Linked DNA regions of Luteolibacter sp. LG18. The protein of the gene in region 1 interacts with the protein of each later gene in a pairwise test. Links are inferred from orthologs where the notes say so. Each region holds a gene or a part of one and is shown on either strand. Other genes may lie near its edges.

Region 1 (15,441 bases):
GAACAGAACTGAGCACCGGTTCCAACACCTTCAGCCAACGCCCGCGGGGAGAGATTCCCGCGGGCGTTTTCGCGTTGTGGTCGAAAGCTCCGCTTTCGAATCGTCTCCGCCTGCTCCGTTGGCGGTGGCCGGGTTGAGCCGAACGACGTCCTCCCCCGAAGAGGGAAAGCTGGAGCTTCCCCCTACATTCTGAAAGCGGAGCTTTCAGCTACCTCGCTCGGTCAAAATGGCCGCGTCGTTCCGGTATCCCGTGCGACAAGTTGTATCAATTGGCGGGTGATTTCAGGTGGGGAAGCCGGAGCAACATTGATGTATTTCATTGATTTTGAATGTAATACAATCGGATCTCCGGGTCTAGCATGCCTCCTGCAATACCAGGTTTCGAACATCTGAAACCTCATGAACCGACCCTCCTATTGCAGCTATCGCGTCTCGGACCGGCGCAGCCGTGCCGATGGTTCCCGCACCTCCGGGTTCCGTGAATCCATCGCCGAAACGCCCGAGTCCTTCGTCCTTTCCATCGATCTCCCCGGCCTCCGCAAGGAGGAGCTGAAGCTCGAATTCAAGGACCGCGTCCTGACCCTCACCGTCACCCCGGCGGAACCCCGCGCCTTTGTCAGCGAGGCCACCCGCTCCTGGCGGGTCGGGCCGGACATCGATGCGGAGAAGCTCTCCGCCCGCCTCGAAAACGGCCTTTTCGAACTCACCCTACCGAAGCGCCAGGCCGCCTCGGACGAACCCCGCACCATCGACATCCAATGAGCACCGAAGTTTCCACCGCCGAAGCCACCCGCACCCGCAACATCCGCCCCGCCTTCCAGGTGCGGGAGGACGAGCGCGGGGTCCACCTCAGCGTCGCCCTCCCCGGCGTCCGCCGCGAGGACCTGAAGCTCACCGTCCGCGAGGGCGTGCTGGACCTGGAGGCCCCACGCGCGGGTACCGACACCCTCTATCGCCTGACCAGTCCCCTCGAGCGCAGGCTCGATGGCGACCGGATCGAGGCGAGGCATGAGAACGGCGTGTTGGAGGCGCTCATCCCGCTCCGCGAGGAGGCGCTTCCGCGTTCGATCCCGATTTCCTGATAGAGAGTGGGTTGGCTGGGGGATTGGCGTGGCGCGGTTTGTCGCCACGCCAATCTTTCACCTTCGCCTTGCAGGATCAGGGCTCCGCCTGCATCATGATGCCATGCAGGTCATCACGGAAAAATTGCGCGGCTTTCTCCAGTACGTGGCCGTGCAGTTCATCGAGCACCCGGCGCAAGCCCAGCTCAAGGTCACGGAACTGGCACCGAAGAAGCTGCGCTTCAAGCTGGTGCTGACCCAGACTGACGTGGCCCTGTTGATCGGCCGGAATGGTTTCACCGCCTCCGCCATCCGCAGCGTGATGAAAGCCGCCGCAGACCGCGAGGGCGTCCACGCCAGCCTTCAGATCCACTCCCATGAAGAGGAAGCGGAGATGATGGCACGCGGAGACGGTCATTGAGAAGGCTCTGGCATGACGGTTGCTCAAACAGAAGTCACCCGCCATGTCCATCCACGTCGCCCTCCACCATCGCACCAGCTATCGCTACGACCGGTGGGTCGGGCATGGTCCCCATGTCATCCGTCTGAAGCCCGCGCCGCATTGCCGGACGCGGGTTCTTTCCTACAGCCTCAAGGTGGGGCCGTGCGAGGTCTTCACCAATTGGCAGCAGGACCCGCAATCGAACCACCTCGCCCGGATCGTGTTTCCGGACCCAACCGACCGCCTCGACATCGAGGTGAACCTGGTCGTGGAGATGGCGGTGTCGAACCCCTTCGACTTTTTCCTCGAACCGGCCGCGGAAACGCACCCGTTCGCCTATGACAAGTCGCTGAACCACGAGCTCGCGCCGTTCCTGCTGTTGGAGAAGCCGGAGCCGCTGCTCGCGAAACGGATCGCCCGCTACCGTGGGTCGGAGCGCCGGACCATCGACCTCCTTGTCGAGATCAACCGCGAGCTCCAGGAAGACATCGCTTACACCATCCGCCTTGAGCCGGGCGTGCAGGCGCCGGAGGAAACGCTGCGGAAGGGCTCCGGATCGTGCCGGGACTCGGCCTGGGTGCTGGTCCAGGTGCTGCGCCATCTCGGCTTCGCGGCCCGGTTCGTGTCCGGCTACCTGATCCAGCTCAAGCCGGACATCCGATCGCTCGACGGCCCCGCCGGCGCGGACGAGGATTTCACCGATCTCCACGCGTGGACCGAGGTCTACCTGCCCGGCGCGGGCTGGATCGGGCTCGATCCCACCTCCGGCCTGCTCGCGGGCGAGGGCCACCTGCCCCTCGCCTGCTCGCCCGATCCCACCAGCGCGGCCCCCGTCACCGGCGTGCTCGACGAGTGCGAGGCGGACATGGAGCACGTCATGGAGGTGCGCCGGATCTACGAGACTCCCCGTACTACCAAGCCCTACACCGGCGAGCAGTGGGATGACATCGTGCGCCTTGGCCACGACGTCGACCGCGACCTGCGGGACATGGACGTGCGCCTGACCATGGGCGGCGAGCCGACCTTCGTCTCGATGGACGATCCGGAGGCCGAGGAATGGAACACCGCCGCGATGGGCCCCACCAAGCGCGCGTTGGCTGGCGACCTGATCAAGCGCCTGCGCAAGCGTTTCGCCCCCGGCGGCGTGCTCTTCTACGGCCAGGGGAAATGGTATCCCGGCGAGTCCCTGCCACGCTGGGCGCTGGCCTGCTACTGGCGGAAGGACGGCGTCCCCGCCTGGGAGGATGACCGCTGGATCGCGGATGAGCGGGTCGACTATGGTCATCGTAGTCCGGAGGCGAAACGTTTCGGCACCGCGCTCGCGGGCGCGCTCGGCGTGAACCCGAAGATGCTGATGGCCGCGCACGAGGACATTTTCCACCTGCTGTGGCGGGAGCGGCGGTTGCCGGTGAACGTCGATCCGCTGGAATCCCGGCTCGAGGATCCCGAGGAGCGCGCGCGGCTGGCCCGCATCTTCTCGCAGGGCCCCACCTCGGTGGTCGGCTACGTGCTGCCGCTCCAGCGCATCCAGGAGAACGGAGCCTCGCGCTGGCGCAGCGGCTCGTGGTTCCTGCCCGATGAAACGCTCTACCTGCTGCCCGGCGATTCGCCGATGGGTTTCCGCCTTCCGCTCGATTCGCAGCCGTGGGTGAAGAAGGAGGATTACCCTTGGATCATTCCCCAGGACCCGATGGCCCCACAGGGTCCCCTGCCCGGCCGCGACCTCGTGATGCAGGTGCCTGGGGTGGCCGAGGAGGAGCCGGAGAAGAAGCCCGCGCCGCAGGAATCCGCCTCGGGCATCGTCCGCACCGCCATCTGCGTCGAGCCCCGCCACGGCCGCCTGCACATCTTCCTGCCGCCGGTGAAACACGCCGAGGACTTCCTCGCGCTGGTCGAGGTGATCGAGCAAACCGCCGCCGGGCTGAACATGCCGGTGGTGCTGGAGGGCACGCCGCCGCCCCACGACCACCGCATTCAAAACTTCAAGGTCACCCCGGACCCGGGCGTGATCGAGGTGAACCTCCACCCCGCCGCGAGTTGGGAGGAGCTGGTTTCGAACTCCGAGATCCTCCACGAGGAGGCCCGCGCAACCCGCCTCGTCACCGAGAAGTTCATGCTCGATGGCCGCCACACCGGCACCGGCGGCGGCAACCACATCATCCTCGGCGGGGACACGCCCGCGGACAGCCCGATCCTGCGCCGGCCGGACCTGCTCCGCAGTTTCATCACCTACTGGAACCACCACCCGTCCCTCTCCTATCTGTTCTCCGGCCTGTTCGTCGGCCCCACCTCGCAGGCCCCGCGCTTGGACGAGGCGCGGCACGACATCATCCACGAGCTGGAGATCGCCTTCGCCACGCTGAAGTCCCACGACACCGCGCCGCCATGGCTGGTGGACCGCGTGTTCCGGAACCTGTTGACCGACCTCACCGGGAACACGCACCGCACCGAGTTCTGCATCGACAAGCTCTTCAGCCCGGACACCGCCACCGGCCGCCTCGGCTTGTTGGAAATGCGGGCCTTCGAGATGCCGCCGCACCACGAGATGAGCATGGCCCAGCACCTGGTGCTGCGCGCGCTCACCGCCTGGTTCTGGAAACACCCCTACGAGAAGCCGCTGGTGCGCTGGGGCAGCACGCTCCACGACCGCTGGATGCTGCCGCATTTCATCGAGACGGATTTCCACGACGTGATCTCGGATCTCCAGCGCGCCGGGTATCCGGTCGAGCGCGATTGGTTCAAGCCGCACGTCGCGTTCCGGTTCCCGCAGATCGGCGACTTCGTGGCCGGCGGCGTGGAGGTGGAACTGCGCGGGGCCATGGAACCGTGGCACGTGCTCGGCGAGGAAGGTGGCGCCGGGGGCACCGCCCGCCATGTCGATAGCTCGCTGGAGCGTCTCCAGGTGAAGGTCCGCGGCCTCACCGGGGAACGCCATCGACTGGCGTGCAATGGGTTCGCCGTCCCGCTCCATCCCACCGGCACCCGCGGCGAATTCGTCGGCGGCATCCGCTACCGCGCCTGGCAGCCGCCGCACTGCCTCCACCCCACCATCCGCGTCCACACGCCGCTGGTGTTCGACCTGATCGATGGCTGGAACGAGCTCTCGTTGGGCGGCTGCACCTTCCACGTCGCCCACCCCGGCGGCCGGAACTACACCACCTTCCCGGTGAACTCTTACGAGGCCGAGGCCCGCCGCAAGGCGCGCTTCTTCCGCGAGGGCCACACCGGCGGGCGGGTCCGGCCCCAACCGATCCCGGCAAGCCCGGACTTCCCCTTCACGCTCGATTTGCGGATGATCCCGCCGAGCCCCTGAGGCGGGTTTCCCCAGCATGTCGCATTCCGGCCCATATCTATTCCCCGTCGCGTCGCTCTCCGGTCACGGTCAAGGCGGCGCGTGGGACGAAATGACCGGCTCCACCGGCAAGGTGCGCCCGCTCTGGCAGCGGCTCGCGCGCTCGATGGAGCACTGGTCTCCGGACGAACGTGTCCGCCTCTCCGCCTCGTCCGATCGCCTGCTGGAGGACCTCGGAGCCACCTACAACATCTACAGCGATGCCGGCGGCAGCGGTCGCCCGTGGCGCATCGATCCCCTGCCCTTGTTGGTCGATCCCGTGGAGTGGAAGAAAGTCTCCACCGGTCTCGGCCAGCGCATGCGGCTGTTGGAAATGGTCCTCACCGACCTCTACGGCCCGCAGCGGCTGCTGGAGGAAGGCTTGATCCCGCCGGACCTCGTCCACGCCAATCCCCATTTCCTCACCAACCTGCGGGGCATCGTGCCGACCGGCGGCCACTACCTTTCCTCGGCCGGCTTCGATCTGATCCGGAACGCGGAGGGGGCTTGGCGGGTGCTGCGGGACCATACCCGCATTCCCGGCGGCCTCGGCCAGACGCTGGAGAACCGCAGCGTCACCGCCAGCGTGCTGCAGGCGGAGTTCGAGGACTGCCGCGTGGCGGGCATCGCCCCGTTTTTCGAGTTGGAACGCGACACCCTTCGCTCGCTGGCCTCCGGTCGTGCGGACTCGCCGCACGTGGTCCTGCTCACGCCCGGATTCCGACATCCCTCGTACTTCGAACACGCCTACAAGGCGCGCGTGCTGGGCATTCCGCTGGTGGAAACCGCGGACCTCACCGTGCGCGAGCGGAGACTGTTCCTGAAGACCCTCTCCGGCCTCCGCCGCGTCGACGTCCTGGTCTGCCGCCTCGACGACGATTCGGTCGATCCGCTCGAGTTCTGGACACACGGCGGTGGCGGGGTGCCCGGCCTCGCCGAGGTCTGGCGCTCCGGCAACGTGGCCTTGGCGAACGCGCCCGGCACGGCCTTCGCGGGCACCATGGCGTTGATGCCGTTCCTGCCCGGCATCTGCCGGAAATGGCTCGGCGAGGACCTGAAGCTGCCGTTCGTGGAAACGTGGTGGCTCGGCCAGGCCCCGGTCCGCCAGCAGGTGTTCGCCGATCTCCAGCGCTACATCATCTTCCCCGCCTTCGGTCCCGGCGAACCGGTGCGCTGCTCGGAACTGACTCCAAGCGCGCGCCGCCTGTGGCACTCGGTGCTGGAATCGCAGCCGCACGATTTCGTGGTGCAGCGCGATGTTTCTCCCAGCCTCGCGCCGGTGATGGAGGATGGCGAGTTCCACTCCCGCCCGGTGATCTGGCGCTCGTTCTGCCTGCAATCGGCCGATGGCCCGGTCTGTCTCCGTGGCGGCCTCGGAATCGTCGCGAAAAACGGCATCCTGCTCGATGGCTACTCCAGCACCGAGCAAACCGCGAAGGACGTGTGGATCCCGGACGAAACCACCGCCGCGCTCGACGAGCCGACGATCCGTCTCGATGGCCACCAGATCGCCCGCGATCCCACCGGGGCCGAGGTCCCCAGCCGCATGGCCGAGCAGTTGTTCTGGGTCGGCCGCTACGCCGAGCGCCTGGAGCTGGCCACCCGCCTGCTGCGCACGACCGTGAAGCGCCTCGGCGGCGAACTCACGCCCGCCCGCCGCGCCCAGCGCGATGCCTGCTTCGCCCTGCTGCGCGGCCTGGAAATCCTCCCGACCGAGGCCACCTCGCTGCCACCGCAACCGCTGCCGGTGCTCGCGCGCCTCGTTCACAACCCCTCCGCGCCGCACGGGTTGCCGTCGCTGATCCGCTCGCTGCTGTGGAACGCGGCCTCGGCCCGCGACCGCCTTTCAGACGACACCTGGCGCTTGTTCAACCGCCTCGAGGACCTGCTGCAATCGGACGCGTCGCACCCCACCGCGAGCGCGCTGGTGCAGACGCTCGATGCACTGGTGCTCCACCTCGCGGCCTTCGCCGGGATGCAGGCGGAAAACATGACCCGCGGCCACGGCTGGCGGTTCCTGGAAATCGGCCGCCGCATCGAACGCGCGCTCGGGGTGCTCTCATTGCTCGCTTCCGCTCCCGGTACCCAGCTCGCCGATTGCCCGGCGCTCGAGCCCCTTCTGGAAACCTGCGACAGCACCATGACCTACCGCCGCCGCCATTTCTCGCGCCCCCGTTGGTCGTCGGTGGCGGAGCTGCTGCTCGCCGATCCCACCAACCCGCGCAGCGCGGCGGCCCAGGCGGCGATCCTCGCGGTGCAGTGCCAACCCCTGCCCGGTGATCGGGATGCGGGTCTGCTGCCGCGCATCCGCGAGCACGTCGCCTCCCTGGTGCAGGCCTCCGGTCCTTCCGCGGAGGTGCCGGACAGCGCCGGCTTCGTGAAACGCGCCTCGTCCTTCGAGGAGCTTTCGGACCTGCTCACGCAACATTACTTCAGCCACTCGGTCCGCCGGGTTTATTGAGCCGATGCACTACCGGATCATCCATCGCACGCGCTACGTCTACGAGGGAGCTGTCACGGTGTCCCATCACCTGGCCCACCTCGCACCGCGCCCGCTGCCCACCCAGCACTGCCCGTGGCACGAGATCCAGATCACGCCCCAACCGGTGGGCCGCGCGGTGCATTCGGATGCCTTCGGAAACATCACCACCTATTTCGAGATGGAGGGCAGCCACACCGTGCTGGAAGTGGTGGCCCGCAGCCTGGTGGACGTGAAGCCCTCCAAGCTGCCGCGCCCGGAGAAGACCCCGCCGTGGGAAACCATCCGCGATGCCTGCCAGGCGCAGTCGCTGACACCCGCTTCCGCCGCCGGCGAGTTCCGTTTCAGCTCGCCGATGGTCCCCGTGGCCCGCGATTTCGCCGACTACGCGCGCACCGATTTCACGTCGAAACGCCCGATCCTCGCCGCCGTCCGCGATCTGACCAACCGCATCCACCGCGAGTTCAAGTTCGACACCCGCGCCACCGATGTCGCCACGCCCGTCCACCAGGTGCTGGAGCGGAAGGCCGGGGTCTGCCAGGACTTCGCCCACCTCATGCTCGCCTGCCTGCGATCGCTCGGGCTGCCGGCCCGCTACGTCAGCGGCTATTTGGAAACCGATCCGCCGCCAGGCAAGGAACGCCTCGTGGGAGCCGATGCCTCGCACGCCTGGGTGTCCGTGTTCTGCGGCGACGACCATGGCTGGATCGATGCCGATCCCACCAATGGCATTTTCCCGGAGGAACGCCACATCACCGTGGCCTGGGGCCGCGACTTCGCCGATGTCAGCCCCTTGCGCGGTGTGACGCTGGGGGCCGGGGATCAGAAATTGTTCGTCGGGGTCGATGTACTACCAGTGGACGAATGAACAGGTTCCTGATTCACTTGGCCGTTCATGCGTGTCCTCGCCATCGACCCCGCCATCCGCAATACCGGCTATGCCGTGCTTGATGGAGATCCGCGCAGGCCCACGGTGCTGGCCTACGACGTGATCCATATTCCCGCCCGGCTGGCCCAGTCCGCCGCGCTGGCCGCGGTGCGGACCCACCTGAGCCACCTCATCGAGCAGTTCGTGCCTGACGAGGTGGCGGTCGAGGGCATCATCTACGTCCAATCCCACCAGACCGCCATCAGCATGGGGGCCGCCCGTGCAGCCGCGCTCATCGCCGCCGCGGACCGTGGCCTGCCGGTTTACGAATACGCGCCAAAGAAGGTGAAGAAGGCCATCGTTGGAAATGGAACCGCGGACAAGCAGCAGGTCGCCTTCATGGTGCGCGCCCTGCTCGGCCTCAGCGAAACCCCGCCGCACGACGCCGCGGACGCCCTGGCCATCGCGTTCGCCCACTTGCAGTCGTCCGATCCGCTGAAGGCGAAGCTGCTGGAGCGGCGGCTGGTTTGAACGCCTTTCCGTCGTAGCCGCGCTCGTGAGAGCGTGGGCGGGGAAGACCCGCGAACCACCTTGGCATCTCCAGTCCTCCTGATGGCCATCGAGGTGCAGGACAAGACCGGCTCGACAATCTGAATATGGAGTGCGGCGAGCAATCGCCGCTTTGAGCGGAGGCGAGTCATCGCCGGGAAGAACTCTTGCTTTCGCAAAGTCGCTCCCACCTTCCAAAACCACTTCATCTCTGGCTCCAACTTCTCCCTTTCCACCTCCGCACCACCTCCGTCGATTCTCTCCTGTGCCCAAAGCGGCGATTGCTCGCCGCACTCCAAAAAGAAGGGCCTGTTCGCCGATACGTGGATGCGTTTGCAAGAGTCCCGTGAGCCACACCAACTTGTCCTCGCCAATCCATCCTCCCTCGCGTTCCGTGAGCACGTTTCCATGAAAATCGTCATCCTCACCGGCGCTGGCATCTCCGCGGAGTCCGGCGTGAAGACCTTCCGCGACCACAACGGCCTGTGGGAAGGTCATCGCATCGAGGACGTCGCCACGCCCGAGGCCTTCGATCGCGATCCCGCGCTGGTCCATGACTTCTACAACAAGCGCCGCCACCAGCTCGCCGAGGTCCACCCCAACGCCGCCCACGTGGCGCTGGTCGAGCTGGAAGCGGCTTTCGGCAATGACTTCCTACTCATCACCCAGAACGTCGACGACCTCCACGAGCGCGCGGGCAGCGAGCGCGTGCTGCACATGCACGGCGAGCTTTTGAAAAAGCGCTGCCAATGGTGCAGCGAGGTGACCCCTTGCGAACCCGCGGCCGTGCTCGATACGGCGGATCGCTGCGGCCAATGCGGCTCCACCCGCGGCATGCGCCCGGATATCGTCTGGTTCGGCGAGATGCCCTATCACCTCGATGAGATCGAGATCGCCCTGCGCGACGCCGATGTCTTCATCGCCATCGGCACCTCCGCCGTGGTCTATCCCGCCGCCCAGTTCTTCGCCATGGCCGCCATGCACGGCGCGACCACCATCGAGATCAATCTCGCCCCCACCGCCCGCTCGAACGAATTCGATGAACGCCTCTTTGGCCCGGCCACCGAAACCGTCCCGAAGCTGGTCCGCGACCTGATCGCCAAGCGATAGCCCCTTGCCAGCGCCGCGGAACCGCGCTTCCCTCCCCGCGGACATGAAGGTCGTCGATCTCGGAAACAACGTGGACTACGAGGAAGGCCTGCGCCTTCAGGGCGAGGCCGTGGCGGGTGTGCTGGACGGCACCACGGAGGAAACCCTGTTCCTGCTGGAGCACGCGCCCGTCTACACCATCGGACGGTTGCGCGACCAATCGTCGCTGCGTTCCCGGGAGCACCTTCCCCACCCGGTTTTCGAGATCAGCCGTGGCGGCCAGGCGACCTATCATGGCCCCGGCCAGCTCGTCGGCTACCCGGTGCTCGACCTCCGCACCCGCGATCGCGACCTGCACGCCCACTTGCGCCGCCTGGAGGATGCGATCATCCGCACCTGCCACCGGTTCGGCGTGCCCGCCGATCGCCGCGAGGGCCTCACCGGCGTGTGGGTGGAGAACCGCAAGCTAGCGTCCATCGGCGTGGGGGTTCGGAAATGGATCTCCCTGCACGGCTTCGCCCTGAACGTCACCAACCAGAGCCTGCCACCCTTCTTCGCCATCACCCCCTGCGGCCTCGATGGCGTGTCGATGACCAGCATCGAACAGGAAGCCGGGAAACCCGTCACCGTGAAGGAAGTGGCGGACGTGATCGCGGCGGAACTGGCGACGGATTGGTAACCGGAAAACCGGCCTACGTTACAACTCCGGCGGTTGACGTCCGGCGGGCAGGAACGACACTGCGGCCATGGCATTCCCCATCCGCAGCCCGCGCGACATGATCGGCGGTATCTCCGTGTTCGGCCGCATCCTCGACAAGATCCGTCTCAATGCCGAAGGCAAGCTCCCGGAAGGCTACCACATCGGCGTGATCCCCGGCAAACGCACCTTCGACGACCGCGTTTGCCGCCTGCTCGGCATCGAATTCGAGGATCTCCAGAAGCGCACGCTTGAGGGCGGCACCTACGAGGAAATCCTCGACTGGTGCTTCGACCACGGCCGCAAGCCGGACCAGGAGCAGATCGACGTCTGGAACGCCTTCATGCGCAAGCGCGGCTGGAACGACGAGGCCGGTCTCGTCGAAGCGAAACAGGCAGCCGGCTTCGAGGACCGCGAGGACATCCAGACCTTCTTCGATCTGATGGACGCCGAGGAGCGGCCATAGTGGCCGGAAGCTCCGCTTTCGGATTGTATCCGCCAGCTCCGTTGGCGGAGGGAGTTCAGGCCGGGTGACTCCCACCCGGCAGAGGGAAAGCGGAGCTTTCAGCTACACTGCTGCGCCCGCCAGCGGGTCGGCGACATCCCCGTCACCTTCGTGAACGCCCGGTTGAACTGCGAGATCGATTGGAACCCCACGTCGAACGCCACGCACGACACCCGTGCGTCCGCGTTCATCAACGCCTTCTTCGCCAGTTCGATCCGGCGGCGGCTGATGTAGTCCGTCATCGTCTGGCCGGTCACCTCGCGGAAGATCCGGCAGAAATGCGATTCGCTGAGGCCCGCCACCCGTGCCACCGTGGTGAGTCCGAGCGGCTCGGCGAGATGCTGCTCGATGAACACCCGGGCCTTGCCCACCGACGCCGGCTCCTCCTTCCGCCCCTGCACCGCCAGCGTCTCGGCCTGTTGCCCGAGCTGGAGCGCGAAGCTCTGGAGCAGGAAGATCATGCTGGCGTAGCGGATCGGCTCCACCGCGCGGGTTTGGAAAAACGTGGAACGTAGTAGATCGATGGTCGGTGGATCCATGCCGTTGCGGCCGATCTTCTCCAGCAGCATGGCGAACGCTTCCTCGGTCGGCTGGCTGGTGAACACCTGGCCGGTCTTGAGATAACCGATGATCGAATCGCGGAACCGCACCGGAATCGCGGACGACACCAGACCCGCGAAGCAGTGGCAGGACGCGGGCCCTTTCACCTCGGCTTCCTCGAGCAGGCGCCGGTTCGTGTCGACACAGGCGTAACAGGAGCTCTTGCAGAGGTTGAGCGCCTCGCACAGCTCCGCCGTTCCGATGGTGCCGAGCTCCACGCAGCGGTCCTCGAAATCGATGCCGGAGAATTGCAACGGCAGGCCGGTGGCCGTCCGGAAGGCCTCTTGGTAGACCTTGAATGTCTCCGAGGCCTTCAGCCGCTGCTGAAGGAGGGATTCAAAGGGTGGATTGGCAGGGTTCATGGCGGGCACCGGGCTCATTCCGCGGAAAAGCGGGAACACAAATCCTCCCGGGGGTAAAACAGGTTCATGCTCCGGTTTCCGAAGTCGTTTGTCACGTCCGCTCTCGGAGCGGCAACATGGAAGTCGTGGAGGGATCGGGCAAGCATGAGACACCTTGGGGGTGGGTAATCATGAACGACCCCGCGAAAACTTGCTCCGCATCCTTTGCTTAACCCTGCGCGTATTCCGCGATCTATGAATGCCCGTCATCGGGGGTAAGACCCAGCACAATGTCGAAACGGGCCGCCAGCTCGCCCGTTTTCGATCCCTCCATGGGCGTGAACGGCACGATCACCGTCTTGAGCGCCTTCGGATCGCGGATCGCCCGGATCACGCCGTCCTTGTCCTGATCAGGTTCACCCGCCGGATAGCACTGGGTCGTCAGCACCCGCTTGCCCTTGAGGGAAACGGCCACGTGGATGTGGCGGGTGCGGCCGGGATACTGGCCCGGCTTGATGGTGCGGAAGTAGTATTCGCCCTTCGAGCCGGTGAGGAAGCGGCCGTAGCCCTGGAAGTTCTTGTCGCGCTTCTCCGGGTGGTCGGCCTGGGTGTGGAGATAGATGCCGCTGTTGTCCGCGGACCAGATTTCCACCAGCGCGTTGCGCACCGGTTGCCCCTTCAGGTCCATCACCACGCCGGTGAGGTGGGTGACCTCGCCCACCGCTGGAGTGAGGCCCGCATTGAGGATGAGCAGGTCGTTGTCGGTGTCGAGCGGCAGCTTGTCCGGGTAGAACGGCCCCTCGGTCTGCGGCGCGGTCGGCATCAGCGCCTCGGCGAAGGCCCCGGGCACGGTGAAAAACGCAGCGGACCCGGCCAGCGCCGTTTTGAGGAAATTCCGGCGATGGCATAGTGGACAATCCGGGAAGTGCATGCCTCACACGTGGCACGGAATGATGCGGGAAGCAAGACGCCGCGCATGCCGTTGGTCTTGTCAGCGGACCGTTTTCCGGGCCACACTCCGGGCCTCCATGAGACTCCCCGTCGTCCTGCTCCTGCTGTCGCTCTTGACCGCTTGCAAGCCGTCCCGGCCCGCCGCGAAGGAATCGCTGCTCGAGGCCCGCGGGGACTTCGTGACCCACCTCACCCGCCGCACCAGCGACGGCGAGGCCGTGGAGCATCCGCCCGAGGGGGTGTTCAAGCTGGTTCACTACACCTCACCCGCCGGCGAACTGGCCGCCTACCTCACCCCGCCGACCGGCGATGGCGCGAAGCATCCGGCGATCATCTGGCTGTTCGGTGGCTTTTCCAACGGCATCGGCGACACCGCGTGGCAACCCGCCCCGGCGGCAAACGACCAATCCGCCCGCGCCTTCCGCGAGGCCGGAATCGTGATGATGTATCCCTCGCTGCGCGGCGGAAACAAGAACCCCGGCTTCCAGGAAGGCTTCTACGGCGAGGTCAACGACGTGCTCGCCGCCCGCGACTACCTGTCCCGCCAGCCGAATGTCGACCCCGACCGCATCTACCTCGGCGGCCACAGCACCGGCGGCACCCTGGCGCTGCTGGTTGCCGCCTCCAGCGACCGCTTCCGCGCCGTGTTCTCCTTCGGCCCCGCCGATGAGGTCGTCGGCTATGGCAAGGACCTGCTGCCCTTCGACATCAAGGACGAGAAGGAAGCCAATTTCCGCGCGCCGGTCCAGTGGCTGGAGGCCATCCACAATCCGACCTACGTCTTCGAGGGCACCGAGAAGACCAGCAACATCGCGTCCCTCCGCATCCTCGCGAAGGCCAGCCGCAATCCCGAGATCCGCTTCGAACCGGTCTCCGGAGTGAACCATTTCAGCATCCTCTCCCCGGTCACCCGCCTGCTGGCGAAGAAGGTCATCGAGGACAGCGGCCCCGCGACCTCGATCAAGATCGACGCCAAGGAGCTGGAGGCCGCGGTGAAACTGTGAGACCCGCTCCGCGAACGCTCACCACTCGATCCCCACGCCCGCTTCTGGGATCAGCACCTTGTCGCTGATGCCCAGCCGGTCCGCCTCCGCGAGCAGGCGTTCCACCGGTTCGTGCAGCGGCTCGTTGCCGAGCGGGAAGGTCCCGTAGTGCATCGGGATGATCACCTTCGCCCCGAGGTCGGCGAAGGCCCGCACGGCCTCCTCCGGATTGAGATGCACGTCGCGGCCGCTGGGTGCGTCGTAGGCGCCGATCGGCATCAGCGCCACGTCGATGGAGTGCCGCCGCCCGATCTCCTCGAAGCCCTCGAAATACGCGCTGTCGCCACAGTGGAACACGCTCTTGCCGCCGGTCCGCACGATGTAGCCGCCGTAATCGCGGTGGGTGTCGTGCAGGAACCGCGCGCCCCAGTGGTGGCTGGGCGTGTGGATGATCTCCAGCGTGTCGAAACACAGCTCGTCCCACACCTTCACCTCGTGCACCGCGGGGAAGCCGAGCTTCTTCACCAGCGAGCCGCTGCCGCGCGGCACCACGATGCCATTGCGCGCCTGGAGCGTCTTGAGGCTCGGCTTGTGGAGGTGGTCGAAATGCGCGTGGGTCACCAGCACCAGGTCCACCTCCGGCACGTCGCCGATCTTCAGTCCCGGCTTGATTTGGCGCTTCACCGGCCCGTGCCAGCCCGCCCAGTTCGGATCGACCATCACCGAGTGCCCGGCGAACTGGAGGAAGAACGAGGCGTGGCCGATCCAGGTGATGCGGACCCGGCCGTCCTCCGGCGGGGCCGCCACCGGCTGGAGCATTTCGCCCCCGGCCTTCTTGAACATGCCGGGGACGACGCGATGTCGGAAGAACTGGTAGTTCCGCTGCGGCCAGCCCTTCTGCGGCAGCAGTCCGGAATAGGCGGAGCGTTTCTTCGAGCTGGGTCCGGGTTCCTTCAAAGCGCTCCGATCCTACGCCCGGTTCGTGCCAATTTCGCGGGAAAAATCACCTCATCCGGCATAAGCCGCGGCGATCTTCTCCGCCCACGCCTTGGCCCGCGCCTCAAACGATTGATCATCACCGGCATACAGGATACCGCGGGACACGTTGATCGTGTCCGGAGCGGTGCGCCCAGCACCCGCCAGCGAGGCCAGGTCGCCGCCCTGTGCACCCAGACCGGGCACCAGCAGCGGTGCGTCCGGCACCCGCTCCAGCACCCCGGCCGCATTGGTGAGGCCCACCACGTAGCCGACGTCGGTCTTCCGGCCCTCCGCCACCGAGCGGTCGCCGAGCGCGGTCACCAGTTCGAACACCGAGCGGCCGTCCGCCAGCGTCTGGCGCTGGAAATCGGCGGAACCCGGATTCGAGGTCACCGCCAGCAGGTAGATCCCCTTGCCTTCCCAATCCAGGAACGGCTCGATGGAGTCATAGCCGAGGAAGGGATTGAGCGTCACGGCGTCGACATTCCAACGGCTGAAATACCCCTGCGCGTAATACTTCTGGGTCTCGCCGATGTCGCTGCGCTTGGCATCGAGGATCACCGGCAC
Region 2 (15,522 bases), 2.1 Mb from region 1 along the record:
AAGCGGTCCTGGAATTCCGGCAGGGGTGAGACTCCGTAGAGCAGCAGTCCCGGCCGCACCAGGTTGCACGCGTGGTTGTCGTAGCCGAGCAGCCCCGCGCTGCTGGAAAGATGGCGCCAGTGGAAACGCTCCACGCCGCCCAATTCCCCGAGCACGCCTTCGAACACGGCGAACTGTTTCAACGTGAACTCCCGGTCCTCGTCCGCCGATGGCAGATGCGATCCCAGCCCCTCGATGACCAGGTGCTCCAGTGTGTCGAGCTCCGGCAGCAACGCGGGCAGACCCGCCGCCACGAAGCCGCCGCGGCCCATGCCGGTGTCCACCGAGATGTGCACCTTCAGCCGCACGCCCGCGTCCGCGGCCAGCTCGTTGAAATGTAGGGCCTCCTCCATCGAGGACAAACACGGCGTCCAATCCTGCGCCACGATCTCCGCACGCTCCTCGGCCCAGGTCGCACCCAGCAGATAAACCCGCGTCTTCACGCCCGCATGGCGGATGCGCCGCGCCTCACCGACATTGGCGACGCCAAAAAACTCGATCCCCTCCGCTTCCAGGGCCCGCGCCACTTCTTCCAAGCCGTGACCGTAGGCACCCGCCTTCACCACCGGCATCAGGTGGCAGCCACAGGCCTCGCGGGCCACGCCGAGATTGTGCCGGAGGGCGGACAAATCGACCTCCGCCCACGCACGGGGCGGCGAAGCAGGAACGGAAACACTCACGCCCGCCACCGTAATGAGCGCCCCGCCGCGGGCAAGCATGGGCACCACTGTTCAGGCCGGATTTCCACCACGCTGTGCAGGTGCCGCCGGTTCTACATCGGAATGCGGATCTCCACACTCTCCACATCCAGGATCATCGCGTCGCCGGGAAGCTCCAATGCCTCGAACACCGCTTGGCTGGCCGCGAACGCAACGGCGGCGTCAGTCGAATCCGCATAGGTGGTCATGATTTCCAACACGTCGACTTGATGGCGGCCATTCACTTTTCTCAACGCGTTCCGGATTCCAAAAGTCACCGCGGCCGCATAATAGGGTTCGGGATCCGGCTTCCCGCCCGGCGCCACACATCGCGCGAAAGAAATCGTGTTTCTCCCAGCGGGCTCGATGGAAAGCCGGACCAAGGCGAAGAAGCATCTGCCTCGGATCATCCGGGCCAACCTGTATTTCCCAATCGCCATCGCGGCCCAATCTAACCGGGAGAACCGCTCCGACAAGCCACAGGAGTATCCACATTCCCCTTCTTCACACTGGAAGAATCGGGCTCCAGCCACCACAGTGAAACCGCATGAGCATCTCTTCCGCGGACTACGAGAAACTCGGACAGTTCTACCTCGGTCGCGAATACGACCAGACCAGCAAGAAAGCCACGGACGACCTCGTCCTCTACGATTCGAAGGATCTCGTCACCCACGGCGTGGTCCTCGGCATGACCGGCTCCGGCAAGACCGGCCTTTGTCTCGCCGCCATCGAGGAGGCCGCGATGGACAACATCCCCGCCATCATCATCGATCCGAAGGGCGACATCTCCAACCTCCTGCTGACGTTCCCGAACCTCGCGCCGGAGGATTTCCGCCCGTGGATCAACGAGGACGACGCCGCGAAGAAGGGCGTGACTCCGGATGAGTTCGCCGCCCAGACCGCGGAGATGTGGAGGAAGGGCCTCGCCGACTGGGGCCAGACTCCGGAGCGCATCCAGCAGCTCCGCGACAAGGTCGACATCACCCTCTTCACCCCCGGCAGCAAGGCCGGCATCCCCGTTTCCATCCTCGCCTCGCTGGAGGCCCCGTCCGAGGAAGTGCTCGAAGACTCCGAGATCTACGGTGAACGCGTGGAGAGCACCGTGCTCTCGCTGCTCTCGCTGGTCGGCATCGATGCCGATCCGATCCAGAGCCCGGAAGCCGTGCTCCTCGCCGCCATTTTCCAGAACGAGTGGAAGAACGGCCGCAATGTCACCCTCGAGGGCCTCATCGCGCTGGTCCAGAAACCCGGCTTCGACAAGGTCGGCGTGATCGACCTCGAATCGTTCTATCCGCAGAAGACCCGCCAGGCGCTCGCGTTGAAATTCAACAACCTCGTCGCCTCGCCCGGCTTCGCCTCGTGGCTCGAGGGCCCGCCGCTCGACATCGGGCAGATGCTTCGCACGGACAGCGGCAAGCCGCGCCTCTCGATCTTCTCCATCGCCCACCTCGGCGATGCCGAGCGCATGTTCTTCGTCAGCCTGCTGCTCAACCAGACGCTCGCCTGGATGCGCACCCAGAACGGCACCACCTCGCTGCGCGCGCTGCTCTACATGGATGAGATCTACGGCTACCTGCCGCCGACCGCAAACCCGCCGTCGAAGAAGCCGCTGATGACCCTGCTCAAGCAAGGCCGCGCCTTCGGTCTGGGCTGCCTGCTCGCCACCCAGAACCCGGTCGACCTCGACTACAAGGCGCTCTCCAACATCGGCACCTGGTTCCTCGGCCGCCTGCAAACGGAGCGCGACAAGCTCCGCGTGCTCGATGGACTGGAAGGAGCCGCGGGCTCGCAGAACGCGAAGTTCGACCGCGACGAGATGGAGAAGCTCCTCTCGTCCCTCGGCAACCGCGTGTTCCTGATGAACAACGTCCACGAGGACCACCCCGTGCTGCTCCAGGTCCGCTGGGCGATGAGCTACCTCACCGGCCCGCTGACCCGGGCGCAGATCAAGACGCTGATGGATCCGAAACGCGGTGAGTTCGCCGCCGGCGGGGCCGCCGAAACCGTATCGGACAATCCGATGGCCGCGCCCCGCCCGGCCGCCGATGCCGCGGGCAGCCGCCCCGCGGTCGGCGTCGGTGTGGACGAGAAATTCGCGCCCGCATCCCGCGACGAGGACGGTATGGTTTACCGCCCCAACCTGCTCAAGGTCGGCGCGGTCCATTTCACCACCAAGGAAGGCGACTTCGCCCGCTCGGTGCGGCGGCTCAATGAACTCACCGACAAGGGCCCCTCGCCCACCCCGCTGCCGCCGCCCTTGAAGCCGGAAAACCTCGGCGGCGATCCCGCGCCCGGCATCGGCTTCGCGCCGCTACCCGGCTACGCGATGAACGCGGCGAACTACAAGCAGGTCGAGAAGGACTTCGCCGACGAACTCTACCGCAACGAACGCCTCGACATCTTCACCTGCGGGTCGCCCGAGGGCATTTCGAAACCCGGCGAGGCCGAAGCCGACTTCCGCCAGCGCCTCGCCCACGAAGGCCGTGAGGCCCGCGATGCCGCCGTGGAAAAGATCCGCCAGGATGCCGCGAAGAAGATCGCCTCGCTGGAGAGCAAGAAGACCACCGCCGAAGGCCAGCTCGCAAAGCAGAAGGCCGAGTCCCAGTCCGCCGTCATGCAAGCCGGGGTGTCCGTGCTCGGCGGTATCCTCGGGGCCGTGCTCGGACGGAAGAGCGGCATCAGCGGCCTGACCCGCACCGGCACCTCCGCCTTCGGCAAGGCCACCGGTGCCTACAAGCAGCACCAGGATGTGACCAATGCCGAGACCAAGGTCGAAGGCATCCAGTCCGAGATCGACGCGATCAACCAGTCCATCACCGACCAGATCGCCGCCCTCGACCAGAGCTTCACTCCGGAGGGGCTGGCGCTGGAAACCAAGTCGCTCAAACCCGGCAAGACCGACATCAAGGTCCAGGCCATCGCCCTGCTCTGGCTGCCCTACGACGAACGCGGCGACCGCGCCTGGTAACCGGCGGGGTGTAGGCAGTTTTGCCCACTACCGCATCCCGTGGAAAATCCGTAGCATGCCGATGGTCGATCTTCGGCCGCGGACTTCCCGGGTAATATGATGCAATGAACAGAGCTAAGGTGGCCGGATCACTCCGGTGGTCCGGCCACCTTCTCACAGCGATGCCGCACGCTCGCATGGTCAGCACCCTGACCTTTATACGACACCTCGATCTGCTATCCCGAAGGGATGATAGCCCCAGTAGCCGGTGGTTGAGGAACCTCGGCGACGACACCTTCGGCGACGCCCAGAGCGATGGCGTCGGAAGGTAAGCGGCAGACCAGCGCGGGATGCGCATCAAGGTCACGTCCGGACCGTCACGAGTACCGCAGGTCCTTCGAAGGATCGAGCTCGAAGTCCATCGCGAACTGGTTCACGGTGTTCGGCTTGATCACCGCTTCCATGAACTTGAGGTAGAACGGATCCTCCAGCGTGATCTTCAGCTTCTCCCGCGACTCGGTCTCGACGTCGTAGAAGAACTGCCACTCGGAGGCCTCGTCCACATTGCGGCCGGACTTCACGCTCAGCACCTCGGGGATTTTCAGGAGCAGGCTGCGCGTGGTACGCACCATGTCCTCCACCTTGGCGTCATCGACTTCGGGCTTCAGTTGGGAAAAAACGACGTGGAGGATCATCGGTGGTTCAGGACTTCCAGTTCAGAGCACCCTTCTTCAGCGCGTAGACGTAGGCGAAGGCCAGCACACCGGCGAATCCCGCCATGCTCACCAGCGCCGTCGGGCTGTTCGCGACCAGGTCCCGGAATTGGACCGCCCAAGGATACATGAAAACCACCTCGATATCGAAGATCACGAACAGCATCGCCACGAGGTAGAACTTCACCGAGAACCGTGGCGCACCGTCACCCACCGGCAACATGCCGCACTCGTAGGCGCTGTCCTTCGTCGCATTGCGTTTCGCGGAGCGACCGAGCACCACGCTGAGGGTCAGCGTGACCGCCGCGAAGCCGAGCGCGATGAGGATCTGGAAGAAGATCGGAAGGTAGTCCTGCAGCATGACGGTGAGTGTCCGGATATTGTCGGCCGCTGTGCCGGATGGATAGAAAAAAAACCCGCACCGGAGACCGATGCGGGTTTTAAAAAACAGGGAATGGCAAGCGGCTTCAGTCCTCCTGGGCTGCAGCATATTCGCTGGACGCTTCGCGCACGCGGGCAGTGCCCTTGTATTCCTTACCGATCTTCTCGACGAGACCGCGCGTCACCAGGTTTTGCAGCTTTTCATACGCGCGCAAACGGAGCATTTCCTCGCCGCCGCTGACCGCGTTCCGAACTTTCAGATTCTCGAAGACCCGTTCGAAGAGGTCGTTGAAACCAAACACCTTGCTCTCAGAAAGTACGTTCACGAGCTCGTCTGTGACATGGTCAGGGAGACGGCGCGAGAATCGAGTTCGTTTCGTGGTGGTTGCCATAACGGCGCGATAATACCACCCCTCTGTCACAAAAGCGACCCCAAAAATGAACTCCGATCCAGTGTTATTTAAAATAATTTACAAGACTTAAATTTCAACCTGGATTGTAATGGGGGCGGTTTTTACGCAGGAGCCATCTCCATAATCTGCTGCAAGCCTTTGGATTGTGGGTTTGGGTGAAAAGTTCGCGCCGGAGTCAAGGTGGGTTTGGGCGGGTCCGGACCGGTCATAAAATACTTCATCCCGTGCAAATCGCGAGAAGGGAATTGACGGTTAGAGACCCCTCGCCAAGGTGACCTCGTGATCGCGCGACTTCGCGGAACAGTGCTGGAAGCCTATCCGAACCGGCTGGTGGTGGATGTGCAGGGGGTGGGATACGAGGTGCATGTGCCGCTTTCCACCTTCGACCGTCTGCATGCCGCGGAAGGACTGCCGGTGGATCTCCGCACCCACCTTCACATCCGCGAAACCGCCCACACGCTCTACGGCTTCTCCTCGGAGGAGGAGCGCGACGTGTTCCTGCTGCTGATCGACCGCGTCAGCGGCATCGGCCCGGCGATCGCGATGGCCGTCCTCAGCGGCATGCCGGTCCCGGCTTTCAAGACCGCCGTGGTGCAGAACGACGTCACCGCCCTGTCCCGGGTGAAGGGCGTCGGCAAGAAGACCGCCGAGCGTATTGTGCTGGAACTCAAGGACAAGGTCGGTGTGGTCGATACTTGGCAAGACGCCGCCGCCGGCCAGATGAGCGCGGGCGCGGCCGATGCCGAGCTGGCGCTCATCGCGCTGGGCTACAAGCAGGTGGATGCCCGCAAGGCGGTCCGCAAGGTGCTGGATGCCGAGCCCGGTGCCGCCACCGAGGCCCTCGTCCGCGGCGCGCTGCGCCACCTCCAAGGCTGAGCCGAGATTTTCCTCCCCGCATGTCCCTGACCCTTTCCCAACTCCAGGCCGCGCTGCCAAAGGGCGGCCTGTTCGGCGGTGGCACGTGGCGCTGGTCGCCGGAACCGCTGAAGCTCAGCGCGACCGAGGCCCGCGCGATCACCCGGCTGGGTTACCCGCTGGCCCAGTTCCAGAAGGCGAGCGACGCCATCTACCGCCGCAGCGCGAACGGCAAGCTGCCGGGCTGGATCGCCGAGCTGCTCGATGTCGGCAAGCCGGAGTGGATGGTCCGCCAGCAACGCCACCCCGGCACCGCGGACCAATTGCCACGCGTGATCCGCCCCGACCTGATCCTCGGCCACGATGGCTTCGCCGTCACCGAGCTGGACAGCGTGCCCGGCGGCATCGGCACCACCGCCTGGCTGTCCCGCGTCTATGCGGACGCCGGATTCGACGTGCTCGGCGGCCGCGATGGCATGATCGAGGGTTTCCGGTCCCTGATGCCGGAGGGCGGCGCGATCCTCGTGTCCGAGGAAGCCGGTGACTATCGCCCGGAAATGCAGTGGCTGGCCGGGGAACTCGGCGCGGCCTGGGAAGTGATCTCCGCTGAGGAATACGAGCCTGACGGTCGCACGCTCTACCGCTTCTTCGAGCTCTTCGACTGGGAAGCGATCCCCGCTGCCCGCCGCCTCGCGGAAAAGGCCAGCGCGGGGGAAATCACGCTCTCCTCGCCCTTCAAGCCCCACCTCGAGGACAAGCTCTGGCTCGCCCTGCTGTGGGCTCCCGGCCTGCGCAAGATCTGGGACCAATCGATGCGCCAGAACCACCTCACGCGCCTGCGCGAGCTGGTGCCTTTCGGCTGGGTGCTCGATCCCACCCCGCTGCCGCCCCACGCGGCGCTGCCGAAACTCGACGTGAACTCATGGGACGAGGTCGCCGCCTTCAGCCAGAAGGAACGCCAGCTCGTCCTGAAAATCAGCGGCTTCCACGAAACCGCCTGGGGTTCCCGCGGCGTCCACATCGGCCACGACCTGCCCGGCAGCGAATGGCGCGCCCGCATCGACGAGGCCCTCGCTTCCGCCGACGAGCAACCGTGGCTGCTCCAGGAATTCCGCGAAGGCCGCCTGATCGACCATCCCGTCTTCGCCGCCGATGGTTCGGTGGAAATGATGCGCGGCCGGGCGCGGCTGTGCCCCTACTTCTTCACCGACGACGCCGGGGAAACCACCTTCGCCGGCTGTCTCGCCACCCTCGTCCCCGCGGACAAGAAGAAGATCCACGGCATGACCGACGGCGTGCTGGTGCCGGTGATGGTGGGGTAGTTGGAACTGGTTCCAATTCCGGCTGGGCAATCCCGCCCTCACCTGCCGCCGCGATTGCTCTAAAATCTCACCCGCGAGAACTCTTGATCCCAAAGGGATCGCAGCGTCGGTGCCGAACCCGGGACCGGAACCGCACCGAATCGGGAGGATTCACCCCGTCCACGCTCTCACGAGCGCGGCTACTCAGAGCTTACCCTACAAAAGGAAACGGCCCGGACTTTCGTCCGGACCGCTTACGTCATGAAACCTCGACGTGGAAGGGGTCTGAAAATTTTAGACGAGGCCAGCGGCCTTGAGCGTCGCGTAGGCACCGTTCTTGTTGACGGTCTTGAGCGCTCGGCAGCTCAGCTTGACGCGCACGAAGCGGTTCAGCTCCGGCACCCAGATGCGCTTGGTCTGAAGGTTCGGCGAAACGGTGCGCTTCACGACCTTGGTGACGTGGCGGCCGATACCACCTTTTTTCTTCGCGAGGCCGGAGCGGTGAATTTTACCACCGGAGCGGACGCGGGTTCCTCGGATGCTGCAGATACGTGCCATGGTCGTGGTCGGAAAGGGATTGCGGGGCACGGAGTCTGACTCCGGAGGCCTTTTGGTCAAGGGAAATCCTGTTTCAATTTCCGAGGGCAAGGGTTTCAGGGCATTCGACGGCAACGCCGAGGTGGCTCGAAACCAAAATACAGCGGAGGCTAACGTGGGGGTACAGCGATTGCAAGGCAGTTCGATAAGCCGCCATCTGAAACCCGTGGCGGGCCACCAGTTCGGCCGCCGATTCGACCCCGTCGGTCTTGAAATCGAGGATTTCCAGCGCCTCCACCCGCCCTTCCGGGCCGCGAAACACATGCAACCGGTCGATCACCCCGCTCATCCAGGCACCGCCGACGATCGCCTCCAGCGGTTGCTCCCGCAGCAAGTCCACCGTCCGCCCGTCCCGCCGGAACAGGGCCGCCACCTCCGGACTCTCCAGCAAGGCGGCCACCGCCCGGCCGCCCTCGTCCGGTGGCAAGGTGGGTTCCGCCTCATCGATCCAGCCCACCCGTTCGAACGCGGCGTGCACCGCCGTGCCGAACCGCAGGGCCTCCGGCGAACCACCGGCGTGCCCGCCCGCTCCGGACGGGCTCAAGCGCTCCCGGCGCGGCACCGCCGCCCCCAGCGCGGGAATCTCCGGCACGGCCTTGGTTTCCCGGGCGGGCACAGCCTCGAACCACCGCGGGTCGCCGGATTGGAACTCCACGCCCACCGAGCGCGCGATCCAATTGGCGGGCGAGGTCCAGTCATCGGCATTCTTCCGACTCTTTGGCACTTGCGGCAGCAGCACGTGCAGGCCGCGTTTCGCCCGGGTCAGCGCCACATAAACCATGCACAGGGTCTCGTAGCGCTGGTCATCGGCCCAGCGCTCCTCGGCCTCCCTCAGCGGTGCGACCAGATCCCGCACCCACCGGGCGGGCGGCTCCAGCAGCCACGCCGTCCCGGCATGGGCCCCGCGGGCCACCTCGAAATTCCCTCGGTCCGGCACCTGGCTGTCCTCGACCTCCGGCAGCACCACGACATCGAACCCGAGGCCCTTCGACTTGTGGATCGTCATCACCTGCACCGCCGCGGCGCCGGGGCTCTGGGCAATCTCCAGATCCGCCAGCCAGCGCGCCGCTTCCCGCACGGTGGAGGTCCCGCCCGCGTCGAACTCCGCCAGCGCGCCGATCACGTCCCCGGCGCGGCGCTGGGAAAACTCGGATAGACCCGCCCACAGCGGTTCGATCACCTTCCCCGCCATGGCCGCGAATCCCTCCGCCTGCGCCTCCAGCAGCAGGCCTTCCCAAATCGCATACCAACCGCCCTCGAACCTCGCCTCGACCACACTCCACAGCGGCGACATCCGCACCACCTCGCCGGCGTAAGCATCCGCCGGATCGGCCAGCCATTTCACGAGGTGGAACAGCGCCACGCCCACCGCGTTGTCCTCCACCGGATGGCGGCGGCCTTCCTCAATCACGTCGAACCCGTTTTCGCGCAAAAGGGCGGCGACCTCCCGCACCTGCGAGTTCGTCCGCACCAGCACGCCGCAGCTCAGCGCGCGCTCGCCGATGCCGGTCTCCCGCAGCAGCTCCACCAGCCGCTCGTCGCGATCCTCGCTGGCCACCACTTCGACCGTGGCCGCACCGGTCACGGACGGCTTCGCCGAAACGTGGTCCTCCCACACCCAGCGGCGGGTCATTTCCGCTCCGAACAGATCCCGGATCGAGGCCAGATCGCCACACACGCCATTGACCAGTTCCAGCACCGCCGGGCACGACCGCCAGGACTCCGGCATGGTCGCCGTCTCCAAATGCTGCGCCTGATAGCGCCGCTCGACCTCGTCGAACAAAGTCACCTCGCCCCCGCGCCAGCCGTAGATCGCCTGCTTGCGGTCACCCACCACGAACAAGGTGCCATCGTCCCGGTCCACGACCTCGTCCAGCAGCGGCACGACGCCGGTCCACTCCGCCGCGCTGGTGTCCTGGAACTCATCGAGCAGCCAGTGGTCGTAGCGCGCGTCCAAGCGGAAATCCACCGCCTGCCGCCGCGTCCGCGATTCCTCGTCCGCGGCCCAGCGCCCCATCAGCACCTTGACGTCATCGAAGCCCAGCAGTCCCCTGCTGCGCAGCCGCCGCTCGCACTCGGCGTCCAACCGCGACACCAGCTCCGCCACGGCCTTGGTCCGTGCCACCGCCGCCGCCAGCTCGCAGGCCGCCAGCAGCCGCACCACATCCCGCCATTGATCGGAGACCGGGAGGGAAAAACGGATCACCTTGCGGTTGTAGGGCAGCTCGATCTCGCCGTGTCCCGGCACCGCCTCCAGCAGCCGCTCGAACAGAGTGCCCGCCTTCGACACCCGGCCGCTGCCGACCGTGTGGAGTTCGAAATGATCGATCATCTTGAGCACCGCCTCGTGGCTCTCGCTCCGGCGCAGCGCGGACAGCAGCGCGAACTTGTCCCGCTCCCACGCCTCCACCTCCGGCAGGCCGGTGAACAAGGACTCGCCACCCCACCCCGACAGCGCCCGGCCGGATTTCCACCAGCCGTGCCACGAACCGAGGAACCGCTCGACGGAGCGCAGAACGCCCTGGCCCTCCTTCCCCAATGTCGCCCGCCGGAACGCATGCAGGAACTCGTCCGCCGAACCTTCGTCCAGCGCGTCCCCCAGCACCGCGCCGAGGATGTCCGCCATCGCGGCATCCAGCTTCGGTCCCTCGATCAGTTCGAACGTCCCGCCCGTGAGCCCCAGCTCATACTGGAACCCTCGAACAATCCGCGCGAAGAACCCGTCCATCGTCCCAAACTGGAGCCGCGGCAGCGCGCGCACCACCCGGCCCAGCACCGGCCCGACATCGAACTCCGCGCCGATCTGCGCGTGCAGTTCCCCCGCCTTCGCCGGCTCCAGCGCGCAGGTCGCCAGCCGCGAAAGCACGGAGTCCGCGAACTCACCCGCGGCCTTCCGCGTGAACGTCAGAGCGACGATTTTTTCAGGCTCGCGCCCCTGCGCGCCCACCAGGCCGATCACCCGGTTCGCAAGCTGGAAGGTTTTCCCCGATCCCGCCGAAGCCAGGATCATCAGGTGCTTCGCCAGGATCTCGATCCGGTCCGCACTCACGCCGCACCTCCTTCCATCATGATCGTTTCCGAAAGCTCGCGCCCGAACGACAGCGCCTCGTAATCGTCCCACGGCACCTTCTCCGCGGGTGGATAAAACACACCCGCCGCCACCTGTCCGATCACCCACTCCGCGCAGCGCAGCGCCGAGTCCGAATCGTCCGGCGAGAAGCCGTCCCACACCGAGAGGCCCACATCGCCCTCGATCGCGCCGAGCTTGAAATAGCCCACTTCGTCCACATCCTTTAAACCGGCGGCATACAGCGCGAGTTGGAGATTCTTCCAGCGCTTCTGTTTGCCATCGGCGGTGGTGTGGAGCACGGCGGACACTTGTTGCAAATGCACCGGCAGCACCGTCTTCGCGGTGATCGCCACGCGGTGCGCGGACTCGATGGAATCCACGTGCCCGGTCTTGTAATCCAGCACGCGTCGGCGGCCATCGTCGTGGCGCTCGATACGGTCCACCCGACCGATCAGCACGATGTCGCCAATCGGCACCTCGAACTTCTTCTCCACCTCCTCGATGTGCCAACCCTGCGCACGCTCGCACGCCTGGATGCGGGAGAACCACGAGAGCCTTCTCCGCAGCGACTCCACCTGGATGCGGATCGCCAGCGGCGGACGCGGGCCAAAGCGCTCGCGCACCTGCCGGTCGAGATCGGCATGCACCCATTCCTCGATCGCTTCCGTTTTCGAAAACTCCTTCGCGTCCTCATCACGCGCCCAGTTTTCCAGCACGTTGTGGGCGATGTTGCCGAAATCCCGCGCGTTCCACTCCACCCGCTCCGGTTCCGGCGACTGCATGCCGACGACGTGCTTCAAATAGAAACGGAACGGACACGCGAGGTAATCGGCAAACGCGGTGACGCTCAACCGCGGCGTGTCCCGGATCACCCGTGGCCGCCATTTCCATTCATCCTCCAGCGTCCACGCCAGCCCTGCGTCCGGCGGTTCGATCTCGCGGAACAAGGTCTTCACCCGCTGCGGCAACTCGCCCTCCTCCGCCGCCAGCAGCAATCGCGACGGCAGCAACGCATCGCCGCCCGCTCCCGACTTCGCCAACAGCAGGTCCACCCGCCCCTCGCCCCGGCGCGCCTCCAGCATCGCCGTCAGCAGATAGGCGTCACGCGTTGTCCGCGTGTGATCGGTCGCCAGCTTCAAAATCCGCCGTACGCTTTCCGGCAACCACGCGTCGCTGCTCGCCCGACCCGGCACCTTGCCCTCATTGCAGCCGCACACGATCAGGTGGCTTCCCGGCTCATGGAAAAGCTCCAGCCAGCCCTGCACGTCCAGCACCCGGTCCTCCGGCGGCACCGCCACCGCCTCCGGTCCGTTCGCCAGCAACAGGTCGATCCAGAATCCCGCGTCGCGATCCACACGACCCGCCATCGCCGCGGTGGACTCCACCCACGCGTGCAGCTCCGCCGTCTCCGCATGCCCCGGATCGAAGGACTCCAACAAGCGCGGCAACCCGGCATGGAAGCCCTCCCACAGGAAAACCCCACGGCGTTTCTCCAGGACGGTGAAGGTCTCCAACGTCAATGCCAGCGCCTCCTTCTCGGAATCCCGCTTCGTCAGCTCGAGCGCCCGCTTCAGGTCCGCGCCCTCCTTCGCCAGCCACTTGTCCCGCGCCACCGAAAGCGCCTTCACGCGCTGCGCGCGCTTTCCTCCAACCAAACGGCCGGTCTGAGCGAACCCCAGCAAATCGATCGCCGCCGCCGTGGTGGGCGTCTTCAGAAACTCCCGCCACGCCCTCAGCCATGCCATCACCGGCCGCGGCGGCAGGTGCGAGGGATCGTGCAAGGTCCAGCCCGCCCGGCCGAACGCCCGCACCAGCTCTCCCGCCGTCTCCTCGTCCGCCGAGCCCAGCGCCAGATCATCCGAGGGCGTGCCCGCGCTCCCCGCCAGCCGCACCGCCTCCGCCGCCTGCTGCCGTGGATCGGCCGTCAGCGTCACGCTTCCCCGGCCCTCCTCCGGCCACGGACGCACGCGGGCGGTCCAGATGGTCGATGGTGCCGGTTCCTTCTCCTTGGGCTCCAATTCCTCCTTCGTCTTGAACGCCCGTGGCCTGCCGAATTCATCGAAGGCCCCGATCTCCTCCTCCGGAGCCCCCACCAGCGCCGTCACCGGCAACGGGCACCTATCAAGCACGGCTTCCATCGCCATCGGAAAATCCGGCACCCCCGCCAACACGATCTCCCTCGCCCCCTCCCAGCCTGCTTGCCCGCCACGCGCCAGCAGCGCGCTGCGGCTGACGAACCCCCAACGCGCCAGCAGCTTCTCCACCTTGCCCTCCAAGGACGCCAGTGCCTGCCAGCGCTCCGTTTCCACGGTTTCACCCAACATGCGGGCCGCCATCGCGATGGTCAGTGCGCCTTCCTGCAACCCTTCCCGCAGAGACCTCATCGCCCCTGCCAGCCCCAGCGCCCAACCGCGCTCTTCGCCCTCACCCGGCGGAACCGGAAACACCGCTTCATACGGCGACCAGTCCCGGATCCCCTCGAACACCTCCGTCCACGCCAGCTGCTCCACCGCCGCTGGGGCCGCGCCCTCCGTTTTCAGGAAATGCCCCGGCGTCACCACCCGCGGAGCCAGCCCGCCGCCAGCCTCCGCCAGCGCCTCGCGCAGCCGCCGTCCCGATTGCGCGGTCGGCACCACCACCAGCATGCCCGGCAGCGACTCCCGCCGCTCCACCAGCCACGCCGTCAGGACATTCAGGAACGGCTGGCCCCAGCCCAGGAAATCGCGCGCAACCATTTCCGGAATTCATGCCCTGCGGACCAGCCCCACGGAAGGAAAAGTTCGTAAATCCACGACCCTTCCGGCCCTCCGGCATCCCCATCCTCGTGTTTTCCCGCACGTGTTTTCCGTAGCCGGATCTAACAGTTTTTTCAGAGGCTTGCGAGGCCCGTCCGCGGTGCTATCGCTCGCCCTTCGTTCACCATGTCCATCGCCTGCCCCGAGCCACTTGCCGCCATCGTGGCGCATTACGAGAAACTCAGCCCCGCCAAACTCGAGCGTCTGGGCGACGTCTATTCCCCCAACGTCCACTTCCTCGATCCCATCCGCGAGGCCCGCGGAATCGCCGGGCTCCGCAGCATCTATCAGGAGATGTTCAACAACCTCTCCAACTGCTCCATGGAAGTGATCGATGCCCAGGGAGATGAGCACAGCGGTTTCATCCTCTGGACCCTCTTCTATCATTACCGCGGCAAGGACCGCTCGGTCAGCGGCACCAGCCATGTGAAGTTCGCCAGCGACGGCCGCATCGCCCATCAGCAGGATCACTGGGACGCCACCTTCTGCGTTTACGGCGAGATCCCGCTGCTCGGTGGTTTGCTGCGGTTCTTCCACCGCCGTCTGAAGGTCGCCTGCATCACTCCCGAGCCGGCGTTCCACCAGCCCCGCCAGCGGTGAACCGCGGCGGCGGGTCGCTTGCAGATTGACTTCCCCCTATCTCCAGATAGATGGCTTATCTATGGAGATCAGGAGGACTTGGATCATGGCGGCATGTCTATTGACCGGAGCCGTTCTTGGCCGGTTGACCGCCCCCTCATCCACCCCCGCGCCCGATTCCGATCAAACCGCGAACACCCGGCGCAGCGCCCGAGCCTCGGGCCGGGAGGACGATTCCCGCGCCACCACGGGCACCCGCCTCAGCGCCATGCAGCGGGAAATCCGGAATGCCTCGGCCAGCCAGTTGCCCGGCGTGCTCTATCGCTCGCTGGAATGCCCGGATCCCAACGAGCGCGGCGCCCTCGTGGCCCAGTGCCTGGCCGCCATGGACGCATCCAACTGGCAAACCTGCTTGGGCCAATACTGGAACATCACCCGTGAAACCGGCCGCACCCACCGCGAGGAATGGGAGCGCTGCCTGTTCCGCGCCGGTCAGGTCGCGGGCGAAGAAGCCATGAATGCCTTCAAGGGCGACGGGCTGAAGAACAAGACGACCGAATCGTGGAACGCGATGTACGGCTGGGCCACCACCGATCCCAAGGGAGCCTTGAAATGGCTCGACCAACTCCGGGAGAGCGATCCCAGCCAGTGGCACCGGCTCCTGCCCGCCCTCGCCGCGGGCGCCACACTCATGGATCCCCAGGAGGGCATCCGCTTGATGGAGTCCCTGCCGGAGGACGAGCGCCGGAACTGTGTCGGTCACGCCACCTGGAACATCGTCCAGAACGGGGGGCTCGACCAAGCCATGAACTGGATGAAGGAGGTCACCCAGGGTTCGGGCGACAACCCGGGACCCTATGCCCGATCCGTCACCAACGAGGTTTTCAACAAGGTGACCAGCAACGGCACCCCCGCCGACATGGCCGCCCGCATGGAGCAGATCCACGCCTTCCTCAAGGTCGACGACGCCCGCATCGCCCAAGCCATGGATCATTTCGGCGGGCCGACCGGCGGTCTCGACCTCCTCGCGGAGCTCTCACGCGGCCCTGTGCTCCAGGATCAGGCGGATGCCCCCACGATGCTGCCGGAGGCCATTTCGAACGCAGTCGAACGCAATCCCGCCAAACTGGCCGA

What was found.
Region 2: the proteins of ruvC (region 1) and ruvA interact in binary tests that used the Escherichia coli proteins (3 or more experiments, as listed by UniProt). The link is inferred for Luteolibacter sp. LG18 from one-to-one orthologs.

Annotation. Positions count from the first base shown.
Region 1 is NZ_AP024600.1:4,468,154-4,483,594, reverse strand. Bases 7,155-9,960 are described here. They hold ruvC (crossover junction endodeoxyribonuclease RuvC), read left to right. Parts: upstream 7,155-8,208; coding sequence 8,209-8,712; downstream 8,713-9,960. Other genes in these bases: lipB (lipoyl(octanoyl) transferase LipB), read left to right, coding at 9,884-9,960; llg_RS17660 (NAD-dependent deacylase), read left to right, coding at 9,139-9,840; llg_RS17670 (transglutaminase family protein), read left to right, coding at 7,300-8,181; llg_RS17675 (circularly permuted type 2 ATP-grasp protein), read left to right, coding at 7,155-7,295. In the rest of the region: llg_RS17700 (Rne/Rng family ribonuclease), read left to right, coding at 1-12; llg_RS17695 (Hsp20/alpha crystallin family protein), read left to right, coding at 400-762; llg_RS17690 (Hsp20/alpha crystallin family protein), read left to right, coding at 759-1,082; llg_RS17685 (KH domain-containing protein), read left to right, coding at 1,186-1,482; llg_RS17680 (transglutaminase family protein), read left to right, coding at 1,526-4,816; more of llg_RS17675, read left to right, coding at 4,833-7,154; more of lipB, read left to right, coding at 9,961-10,498; llg_RS17650 (DUF5069 domain-containing protein), read left to right, coding at 10,566-10,982; llg_RS17645 (helix-turn-helix domain-containing protein), read right to left, coding at 11,081-11,983; llg_RS17640 (protocatechuate 3,4-dioxygenase), read right to left, coding at 12,216-12,812; llg_RS17635 (prolyl oligopeptidase family serine peptidase), read left to right, coding at 12,991-13,917; llg_RS17630 (MBL fold metallo-hydrolase), read right to left, coding at 13,936-14,853; pyrF (orotidine-5'-phosphate decarboxylase), read right to left, coding at 14,905-15,441.
Region 2 is NZ_AP024600.1:2,402,591-2,418,112, reverse strand. What follows is about bases 4,382-7,268. They hold ruvA (Holliday junction branch migration protein RuvA), read left to right. Parts: upstream 4,382-5,470; coding sequence 5,471-6,067; downstream 6,068-7,268. Other genes in these bases: llg_RS10075 (hypothetical protein), read left to right, coding at 6,088-7,268; llg_RS10085 (hypothetical protein), read right to left, coding at 4,865-5,170; llg_RS10090 (NADH-quinone oxidoreductase subunit A), read right to left, coding at 4,387-4,758. Also shown: alr (alanine racemase), read right to left, coding at 1-758; llg_RS10105 (hypothetical protein), read right to left, coding at 812-1,120; llg_RS10100 (DUF87 domain-containing protein), read left to right, coding at 1,285-3,705; llg_RS10095 (Dabb family protein), read right to left, coding at 4,062-4,379; more of llg_RS10075, read left to right, coding at 7,269-7,368; rpmB (50S ribosomal protein L28), read right to left, coding at 7,642-7,905; llg_RS10065 (UvrD-helicase domain-containing protein), read right to left, coding at 7,979-10,993; llg_RS10060 (PD-(D/E)XK nuclease family protein), read right to left, coding at 10,990-13,749; llg_RS10055 (nuclear transport factor 2 family protein), read left to right, coding at 13,936-14,409; llg_RS10050 (hypothetical protein), read left to right, coding at 14,534-15,522. UniProt on the Escherichia coli protein: The RuvA-RuvB-RuvC complex processes Holliday junction (HJ) DNA during genetic recombination and DNA repair.